DNA from 3 places in the Kitasatospora sp. NPDC090091 genome. Region 2 is predicted to be linked to each of the others. Evidence: riboswitches for the same ligand, from Rfam matches in the RefSeq annotation. Region 2 holds a riboswitch; each other region holds the start of a gene.
The links. A riboswitch is a leader RNA that binds a small molecule or an ion and turns the genes downstream of it on or off. The one in region 2 is predicted to bind cobalamin.
Positions count from the first base shown of each region.

Region 1: linked by a shared signal. The riboswitch ahead of ACIPSC_RS07155 (CoA-acylating methylmalonate-semialdehyde dehydrogenase) and the one ahead of ACIPSC_RS19625 (cobalamin biosynthesis protein) in region 2 are both predicted to bind cobalamin.
Region 3: linked by a shared signal. The riboswitch ahead of ACIPSC_RS07120 (prenyltransferase/squalene oxidase repeat-containing protein) and the one ahead of ACIPSC_RS19625 (cobalamin biosynthesis protein) in region 2 are both predicted to bind cobalamin.

Region 1 covers NZ_JBIVDY010000003.1:362,380-365,642, reverse strand. Annotated here, with positions in the region: gene ACIPSC_RS07160 (cryptochrome/photolyase family protein) at 1-996, shown strand, start outside; cobalamin riboswitch at 1,145-1,337, shown strand; gene ACIPSC_RS07155 (CoA-acylating methylmalonate-semialdehyde dehydrogenase) at 1,549-3,048, shown strand; gene ACIPSC_RS07150 (acyl-CoA dehydrogenase family protein) at 3,045-3,263, shown strand, end outside.
Region 2 covers NZ_JBIVDY010000010.1:240,209-243,471, forward strand. Annotated here, with positions in the region: gene ACIPSC_RS19620 (cobyric acid synthase) at 1-1,017, opposite strand, end outside; gene ACIPSC_RS19625 (cobalamin biosynthesis protein) at 1,014-1,979, opposite strand; cobalamin riboswitch at 2,075-2,237, opposite strand; gene ACIPSC_RS19630 (XRE family transcriptional regulator) at 2,498-3,211, shown strand.
Region 3 covers NZ_JBIVDY010000003.1:355,602-358,864, reverse strand. Annotated here, with positions in the region: gene ACIPSC_RS07130 (peptidase) at 1-981, shown strand, start outside; gene ACIPSC_RS07125 (flagellar hook-length control protein FliK) at 1,017-1,496, shown strand; cobalamin riboswitch at 1,586-1,729, shown strand; gene ACIPSC_RS07120 (prenyltransferase/squalene oxidase repeat-containing protein) at 1,832-3,263, shown strand, end outside.

The DNA of each region.
Region 1 (3,263 bases), on a different contig from region 2:
CGGCGCGAGGCACGGCTACGGGCGGTGTTCGGTGATCGCCTGCACGTCCACGACGCCTCGCTCACCGTGGTTCCGGCCGGCGGGATCACCCCGGCCGGCCGCGATCACTACGCCGTCTTCACCCCGTACCACCGCGCCTGGCAGCAGGCACCCCGCCGGACCGTGCTGGCCGCGCCCCGCAGGCTCGACACTCCGGACGGCATCGGCAGTGCGAACCTGGTGGTCGCGGGCCCGTTCTCCCCGGGCCTGCCGCGCGGTGGCGAGACCGTCGCCCTGAAGCGCTGGCGGGCCTGGGACATCGACGGCTACGCCGAGATCCACGACGACCTCGCCGCCGACAGCACCTCCCGGCTCTCCCCGTACCTGCACTTCGGCTGCCTGTCACCCACTTGGCTCGCCACGCACGCCGTGCGGCACGACGGCGCCGGCGCGCAGGCCTTCGTCCGGCAACTCGCCTGGCGCGACTTCCACCACCAGGTCCTCGCCGCCCGCCCCGACGCCGCCCGCCACGACTACCGCACCAGGGGCGACCACTGGCACCACGACGAGCAGGAGGCCGAGGCCTGGCGGCAGGGCCGCACCGGCTACCCGATCATCGACGCCGGGATGCGCCAACTCGCCCACGAGGGCTGGATGCACAACCGGGCCCGCCTGCTGACGGCCGGCTTCCTCACCAAGTCCCTCTACCTGGACTGGCGGATCGGCGCCGCTCACTTCCTGTCCCTGCTCGTCGACGGCGACGTGGCCAACAACCAGCTCAACTGGCAGTGGGTCGCCGGCACCGGCACCGACACCCGCCCCAACCGGATCCTCAACCCACTGCGCCAGGCCGACCGTTACGACCCCAACGGGGACTACGTACGCCGCTGGGTGCCGGAACTCGCCGACCTCCCGGGCCCGGCCGTCCACCGGCCCTGGCTGTTCGACGGCCGGTACCCGGCCCCCGTCGTCGCGCCGGAGGAACTGACCGCCCGGTTCCGGCACGGGCGTTCCTGAGCGCGGCTGCCGTCATGGCCGCCGGCCGTGAGTGCCCTGGGCGGATCGTCCACGTCGGCTCGTCCACGTCGGCCGGGTCGAGGTCGCACCGGCCAGGGTGCCCGACGGGACGCCTTGGCGCGGCGCGTGCGCGAACCCCTGGACTTACTAGGACGTCCAACTATATGGTCGATGACAGGTCCGCGGTGTCAGGGAAGCCGGTGTGAGTCCGGCACGGTCCCGCCACTGTGACCGGGGAGTTCGTCCTCGCAGTTCGACGGCCACTGGCAGCCAGCCGGGAAGGCCTGGGGACGGGCGCTGATCCGGGAGTCAGGATACCGGCCGCGGGTGGTCCGTGTTTTCCACGAGGATGGAGACGACACGCATGACTTCGGGCTGCCTTTCCCGTTCCGCCGCCGCCCCTTGCCCTGCCGTGCCGAGCACCGGGGCGCAACTCCGCCCCTGACGCCACGTCAACCGCCGCTGCCGCCCGGCGCGCACGAGCGTGCGCCCGGACGCCGGCGGTGCCCTCTCCATTCCTCCTCTCCCCATCCACGATGAGAGAAGGAACCGATGGTCCGTGAACTGACCCACTTCGTCGGCGGCAAGCGCACCGCCGGCACGTCCGGCCGGTTCGGCGACGTGTACGACCCCAACACCGGCCGGGTGCAGGCCCGGGTGCCGCTGGCCGACCGGGCCGAGGTCGAGGCGGTGATCGCCGACGCGGCGCAGGCCCAGCCCGAGTGGGCCGCCTGGAACCCGCAGCGGCGGGCCCGGGTGCTGCTGCGCTTCCTGCAACTGGTCGAGCAGGAGCGGGAGGAGCTCGCCCGGCTGCTCTCCGCCGAGCACGGCAAGACCGTCGCCGACGCCCACGGCGACCTCCAGCGGGGCCTGGAGGTCGTGGAGTTCGCCGCCGGGATCCCGCACCTGCTCAAGGGCGAGTTCACCGACAACGCCGGGACGGGCATCGACGTGTACTCGATGCGCCAGCCGCTCGGCGTCGTCGCGGGCATCACGCCGTTCAACTTCCCGGCGATGATCCCGCTCTGGAAGGCCGCGCCCGCGCTGGCCTGCGGCAACGCCTTCGTCCTCAAGCCCTCCGAGCGCGACCCCTCGGTGCCGCTGCGGCTGGCCGAGCTGTTCCTGGAGGCCGGACTGCCGCCGGGCGTCCTCAACGTGGTCAACGGCGGCAAGGAGGCCGTCGACACGCTGCTGGAGGACCCGCGGGTGGAGGCGGTCGGCTTCGTCGGCTCGACCCCGATCGCCCAGTACGTGTACGCGACCGCGGCCGCCCACGGGAAGCGGGCGCAGTGCTTCGGCGGCGCGAAGAACCACATGATCGTCATGCCGGACGCCGACCTCGACCAGGCGGCCGACGCGCTGATCGGCGCCGGGTACGGCTCGGCCGGCGAGCGCTGCATGGCGATCTCGGTCGCCGTCCCGGTGGGGGAGGAGACCGCCGACGCCCTGGTGGCGAAGCTGGTCGAGCGGATCGCCGCCCTGAAGGTCGGCCGCTCGGACGACCCGGCGGCCGACTTCGGCCCGCTGGTCGGCGCCGACGCGCTCGCCCGGGTGCGCGACCACCTCGACATCGGTGTCGCAGAGGGCGCCGAACTCGTCGTCGACGGACGCGACTTCCGGCTGGACGGGCACGAGGGCGGCTACTTCCTCGGCGCCTCGCTGTTCGACCGGGTCACCCCGCAGATGCGGATCCACCGGGAGGAGATCTTCGGCCCGGTGCTCACCGTCGTCCGCGCCGCCGACTACGAGGAGGCGCTGCGCCTGCCCAGCGAGCACGAGTTCGGCAACGGCGTGGCGATCTTCACCCGGGACGGCGACACCGCCCGCGACTTCACCCGCCGGGTCAACACCGGCATGGTCGGCGTGAACGTGCCGATCCCGGTGCCGGTCGCCTACCACACCTTCGGCGGCTGGAAGCGCTCCGCGTTCGGCGACCTCAACCAGCACGGACCGGACGCGATCCGCTTCTACACCCGCACCCGGACCGTCACCTCGCGCTGGCCCTCCGGGGTCAAGGAGGGCGCGAGCTTCACCATTCCGACGATGGGATGAGCGCCGTGCACGACCTCACCGAGGACCAGCGGGCCGTCGCCGGGACCACCCGGGCCTTCGCCGACGAGTACCTGGCGCCGCACGCGGTGGAGTGGGACCGGACCAAGCACTTCCCGGTCGACGTGCTGCGCAAGGCGGCGGACGTCGGCCTGGCCGGCGTATACGTGCGCGAGGACGTCGGAGGCTCCGAACTCTCCCGGGCGGACGGGGTGGTG
Region 2 (3,263 bases):
GCCGCAGACGCCGAGCACCGGCTGTCCGGCCGCGGCCCGCGCCCGGAGGGCCGATTCCAGCCCGCGCTCGCGCAGCCAGGCCAGGTCGGCGACGGTGGCCCGGGTGCCGGGCAGCACCACCAGGTCGGCGTCGGCCAGCTCCTCCGGGCGGGTGGCCCAGCGGACCAGCACGCCCGGCTCCTGGGCCAGCGCGTCCACGTCGGTGAAGTTGGAGAGCCGGGGGAAGCGCACCACGGCCACCCGGAGCACGTCCCGGCCCACCGGCCCGCGGCCCTCGGTGCGGTCCACCACGGTGGTGAGGTCGAGCGAGTCCTCGGCGTCCAGCCAGAGCCCGGACAGCATCGGCAGGGTGCCCAGCACCGGACGGCCGGTCAGCTCGCGCAGCATCTCCAGCCCGGGGGCGAGCAGCCGTGCGTCGCCGCGGAACTTGTTGACGAACCAGCCGGCCACGTGGCGCTGGTCCTCCGCGGAGAGCAGCGCCAGCGTCCCGTACATCGCCGCGAACACGCCGCCGCGGTCGATGTCCCCGACCACGACGACCGGCAGCCCGGCGGCGGTGGCCAGGCCCATGTTGGCGATGTCCCGGTCCCGCAGGTTGATCTCGGCCGGCGAGCCGGCGCCCTCGCAGACCACCACGTCGTAGCGGCGGCGCAGGTCGGCCAGGCACTCCAGGGCCCGCTCCAGCAGGACGGGCTTGCGCTCGCGGTAGTCCAGCGCGCCGACCTCGGCGACCGGCCGGCCCAGCAGCACCACCTGGCTGCGGCCGTCCGCGCCGGGCTTGAGCAGCACCGGGTTCATCGCCGCCTCGGGCTCGACCCGGGCCGCCTGCGCCTGCATCGCCTGGGCCCGGCCGATCTCGGCGCCGTCGGCGGTGACGAACGAGTTCAGCGACATGTTCTGCGCCTTGAACGGCGCGACACTGACGCCCTGCCGGGCCAGCCAGCGGCAGATGCCCGCGGTGACCACGCTCTTGCCCGCGTCCGAGGTCGTCCCGGCGACCAGCAGCGCGTTGCTCATGCCCTTCCCCTCCTGCCCAGGACCGCCCGGAGCAGCAGGTGCCCCGCGACCGTCGTACCCAGGGCCAGCGCGCCCACCCGCCGGGAGAGCTGACAGGCCCGTTCGATGTCGTCCACCCCGACCGGCCGCAGCTCCGCACCGAGGACCGGCCGGTGCTCGACCCGGTCGCCGTAATGGAGCGTGCCTCCCAGGCGGACGCCGATGGCGCCGGCGAAGGCCGCCTCGGCCTGGCCCGCGTTGGGGCTGGGGTGCGCGGAGCCGTCCCGGCGCCAGACCCGCCAGGCGGTCCGGGGTTCGGGCGCGGCGGCCACCGTGAGCAGCGCGGTCAGCCGGGCGCCCGGCCAGCCCGCCACGTCGTCCAGCCGGGCCGAGGCCCAGCCGAAGCGGGTGTGCCGCGGCGAGCGGTGGCCGACCATCGCGTCCAGGGTGTTGACGGCGCGGAAGGCGAGCAGCCCGGGCGTGCCCGCGACGGCGCCCCAGACCAGCGCGTTCACCACGGCGTCGGCGGTGTTCTCGGCGACCGACTCGACCACGGCGCGGGCCACCTGCTGCTCGTCCAGCGCGCTCGGGTCGCGCCCGCACAGGTGCGGCAGCCGGGCCCGGGCCGCCGTCAGGTCGCCCGCGGCGAGCGAGCGGCCGATGGTCCGGGCCTCCCGGGTGAGCGAGGTGCCGCCGAGCACCGTCCAGGTGGCGGCGGCGGCCAGCGCGGCCCGCCCGGGCAGGCGCCGGCCCAGCAGGCGCTCGGCGGCCAGCGCGCCGGCCGTGACGGTGCCCACGCAGAGTGCGGTGTAGGCGGCGCCGACGGCGCGGTCGTCGCGCCAGATCCGGCGTTCCAGGCGGCCGGCCGCGCTGCCGAAGAGCGCCACCGGGTGGCCGCGGCGCGGGTCGGCGAACCGGGCGTCGGCGAGGCTGCCGGCGACGGCGCCCAGGGCGAAGGCGGCGGCGCGGGTCAGCGGGCGCACGGCAGGCAGCGGAGGTCTCGGTGGGGCTGGGCAGCCTGCATCGCGTGCGTGTCCTCACTCAGGGTCCGCGCCCTGGATCGACGTACCGGGGGCGAGAGTCTCCTGGCTTCCGGGTCGAACGCACGGCCGCGCCTTCCAGCGGCTTCTGACGGCCTGCCGGTGGGCCGCTCCTGCCCGTCGGCGGGCAAGGAGGGCTTTGTCGGACGTGCTCCCCGGTGACAGTGGCGGGACCGCGCCGGACTCGCACCGGCTTCCTCTGCATGCCTCCGTATTGGCTGAAGGATCCCATCACGCGGCCGAACCGCGAGTCAACCAAGGTCGCGGAGGGGTTGGTCACACGGCCTCACGCCGCCGCACCCCCGTTTTCACCGTTCCCGACCACGTCGCTATCTCCGATCATGACTGCCGCAGGGGCATGACAGGCTGTGGGATCGTCCATCCGCCTGGAGGTACCTCCAGGCCCGCTTCGTGCGTTCGGCGGCTGGGGCGCCGATGGACCAAACCCCTACGGTCGGCGCATGCGACGCAGACAGCCACCCGCCCTGCCGCCGGTGCCCTTCTCCCCGGCGGCCGCCCGTGCGCACCGCGCCGGCCTCGGCCTGACCCCCGAGCAGGTCGCCGAGGGAATGGCCGCGCACGGGATCCGGCTGCTGCCCGCCCATGTGCTCGGCTGGGAGAGCGGCGGGCTGCGCCCGACCGAGGAGGAGTTCATCGCCCTCGCCCGGGCGCTCTGGTGCCCGCCCGCCCAGCTGATGGGCGCCCACCCGGCCCGGCTGCGGGACTTCCGGGTGGCCCGGGAGCTCAACCAGGAGGCCGCGGCCCGCCGGATCGGCGTCCCGCTGCGGCACTACCAGCAGGCCGAGGCGGCCGACCGCTGGGACGGCGACGAGGCGCAGACCCACGCGCTCGCCCAGGTGCTCGGGCTGCGGCTGCGCGAGCTGGTCGCGGTGACGGGCCGTCGGGAGGAGCTGGACCAGCGGCTGAAGCAGTGCGTGGACGGGCGCTGGCAGGCGCACGTCCGTGCGATCGGCCGGATCGTGCCGGTGCACGAGGAGGACCTCGCCGCCGTGCTGACGGCGCTGCAGAGCGAGTACCAGGTCTCCTCGCACTGGGGCGCCGGCAGCTGGGGCTCGCCGGCCCCGGCGGCCGGGCCCGCCGTCACCCGGGACCGGCCGGCCGGCGAGCGGTTCTGGGAGCTGCTCGCGCGGCGGCAGCCCGACATCCCGGTGTGACGGCCGGGCCCTGCCCCCCGGCGCCCGGCCGCCCGCCCGGGGGCCCGGCCGC
Region 3 (3,263 bases), on a different contig from region 2:
GCCGCCGCGCCGTCCTCCGCGACCGTCCGTCCGGACGCCGCCGCGGCCGGCTGGCTGGCCCGTCAGCTCGTCGGCGGCGACCACTTCGAGTCCGTCTTCGACGGCACCGCCTACCCCGACCAGGGCCTGACCATCGACGCTGTGCTGGCCTTCGCCGCCTCGCACAGCTCCGACGAGGCCGCCGCCAAGGCGACCGCCTGGCTGGCCAAGCCCGAGATCCTCGGCGGCTACCTCGGCGACGGCACCACCGAGGCGTACGCGGGCGCCACTGCCAAGCTGCTGCTCGCCGTCGAGGTGCGCGGCGGGAACCCGACGGCCTTCGGCGGCGTCGACCTGCCGGCCCGGCTGCGCTCGCTCCAGACCGCCGAGGGCCGGTTCTCCGACCGCTCCCAGTGGGGCGACTACAGCAACGCGTTCGGCCAGTCCCTCGCGGTGATCGCCCTGCACCGCACGCCCGGCGGTGCCCCGGCCGCGGCCGTCGACTTCCTGGCGAACAGCCAGTGCGCGGACGGCGGCTACCCCGTCTCCTTCGGCCAGGCCACCTGCACCAGCGACCCGGACGCCACCGCCCTCGCCGCCCAGGCCCTGGCCGCCACCGGCCGCACCGCCAAGGCGAACGCGGGCCTCGGCTGGCTCGCCGCCCACCAGAACGCCGACGGCGGCTTCGCCGCAGCCGGGGCGTCCGCCTCCAACGCCAACACCACCGGGCTGGCCACGCAGGCGCTGCTGTCCGGCGGGCGCTTCGGGGCCGGCGTCAAGGGCTGGAGCCGGCTGGTGAAGTTCCAGCAGGGCTGTGCCACCGACCCGGCGGTACGCGGCGCGATCGCCTACGACGCGACCGGCTTCAACCCCGGCAGCGGTTCCCGGGCGACCGCGCAGGCGGTCCTCGGCCTGGCCGCAGCCCCGCTGGCGACCCTCTCCGCCGCCGGCGCGCGTCCCGACGCCCCCACCCTGGCCTGCCCGGCGCCGGCCGCCCGCTGAGAATCCGAACCCCCGACCCCACGAGGAGAGTTCCGATGACCGACACCCTCACCCCGGCCCGCCCCGCGCGCCGCACGCTCGGCTCGATCGCCGCCGTGGCGGCCCTCACCGCCGGCCTGCTCGGCGCCTCCGCCGTCCAGGCCCCGCAGGCCCACGCCGCGGCCTGCAGTGGCACCACCGGCGTCACCGTCGTGGTCGACTTCACCGCCGTCGGCGGCGGCATCGAGACCGGCTGCGCACCCGGCGACCCGGCCACCGGCCTCGCCGCGCTGACCGGTGCCGGATTCTCGTGGGCCTTCCACCCGCGCTTCCCCGGCTTCGTGTGCAAGATCAACGCACTGCCGACGACGTGCACCAACCCGACCGGCGGCGCCTACTGGTCGTACTGGCACGCCCAGCACGGCGGCCCTTGGTCGTACAGCAACCTGGGCGCGGGCAGCTACAACCCGGCGCCCGGGGACGTCGAGGGCTGGTCCTTCGGCGCCGGCGCGCAGCCGGGAATCACGGCGCCCTGACACCGGTGTGTCGCCGCACGCGGCGCGCCGGGCACCCTCCGAGGAGCCCGGCGCGCAGGTGATGTGATCGACATGACGATCCGTTGACTCTCCGTCAGGCGCCGTGGTCTGATGAAGCGATTTTCACCCTCGGTATTCAGGGGAAGCCGGTCCAACTCCGGCGCTGACCCGCAACCGTGGACCCACCTCCGGGTGGGTGAGCCGGAATGCCTGGACCGGGGGACTGTTCACACAGCACATGCGTCGTCGCGGACTACGACGCGGTCGCGACGGTGCCTGCCCGGGAACCGTCGGCTGCGCCGCTGCCTCCCGCGTCGACCGACCAGGGAGTCGTCGTGAGGGTCAGCAGCAGTCGCGCACGCCACAGAAGCCGGGACCTCGCGTCCCTCGTCGTCGCCGGGACCGTCGCGGCTGCCGCCTGCGGTGCGGTCCTGCTCGGACACCCCGGTACGGCCGCCGCCGACCCGGTCGAGCAGTGCGCCGCGGCATCCGGGGCGATCGTGACGGTCGACCTCAGCCGGGGCGATGGTGCCGCCCGGGGTTGCGACGCCCACCCCGTGACGGGAACGACCCTGCTGCACGACGCCGGGCGCACCCCCGACCTCGGCAAGGGCAGCACGTACCTGACCGATCCGGCCCGTCTGATCGACGGTCACTACTACGAGGCCTTCCCGACCTTCGCCGACTTCGGCCTCACCATCGACGGCGCCTACGCCCTGGCGGCGACCGGCACCGACGACGTCACGCTGCGCAAGATCGTCGACTTCCTCGACCAGCAGGGCAAGGACCCCAACGACCGCACCGTCAACGACTGGACCGCCGTCGGGACCGAGTACGCGGGCGGCGGTTCGATCGGCAAGGAGGCCCTGCTCGCCGAGATCGTCGGGCGCAACCCCCGGGCCTTCGGCGGCCACGACCTGATCGCCGCGCTCGACCGGGCGGTCTGTGCCAAGGCCGACCAGAACACCGGCTGCGCGGACTCCGGCAACTACACCTACGCCACGTCGGTGTTCTCCCAGGCGCTCGGCATCATGGCCCAGCTGCGCGCCGACGACGCGACGAACGCCGCCGCGCCGATCGCCTACCTGAAGAGCCTCCAGCACGCCGACGGCTCCTGGCCGAGCCTGATACCCGCCACCGGCGACTCCGACGTGGACAGCACGGCGATGGCCCTCATGGCGCTCGCCCTCGTCCCCGGTGACGAGGCCGCCGCGGCCGTCGACAAGGGGCTCGCCTGGCTCGCGGCCCAGCAGCTTTCCGACGGCGGCTTCCCCGGCGCGGCCGGCCACTCGACCAACTCGGCGGCCCTCGCCGTCCAGGGCATGACGCTGCGCAAGGCCGCCTACGGCGGGCAGATCGCCAAGGCGCTCGACTTCCTCGCCGGCCAGCAGAACGGCGACGGCGGGTTCAACGTCGCGTCCGCCGGGCAGCAGGGATCGGACGTCCGCGCGTCGACGCAGGTGGTCGGCGGTTCCACCGGGATCTCCTTCGGCACGCTGTCCCGGAACCTGGGCGGTACTCCGACGCCGACGCCGACGGGCACGCCGACGCCGACGGGGACTCCGACCGGTACTCCGACCTCCACGGGGACTCCGACGCCCAGCGGTACTGCGACGCCGACCGGGACGGGTACGCCGACCCCGACCGGGACGGGTACCCCGACCGGCACCGGTTCCCCGACGCCCACGGCCGGCTCCACCACCACGCCCGCCGGCGGCACCGGTACCACCCTGCGGCCGTCCGACCCTGCGGCCGCCGGCGTCGTCG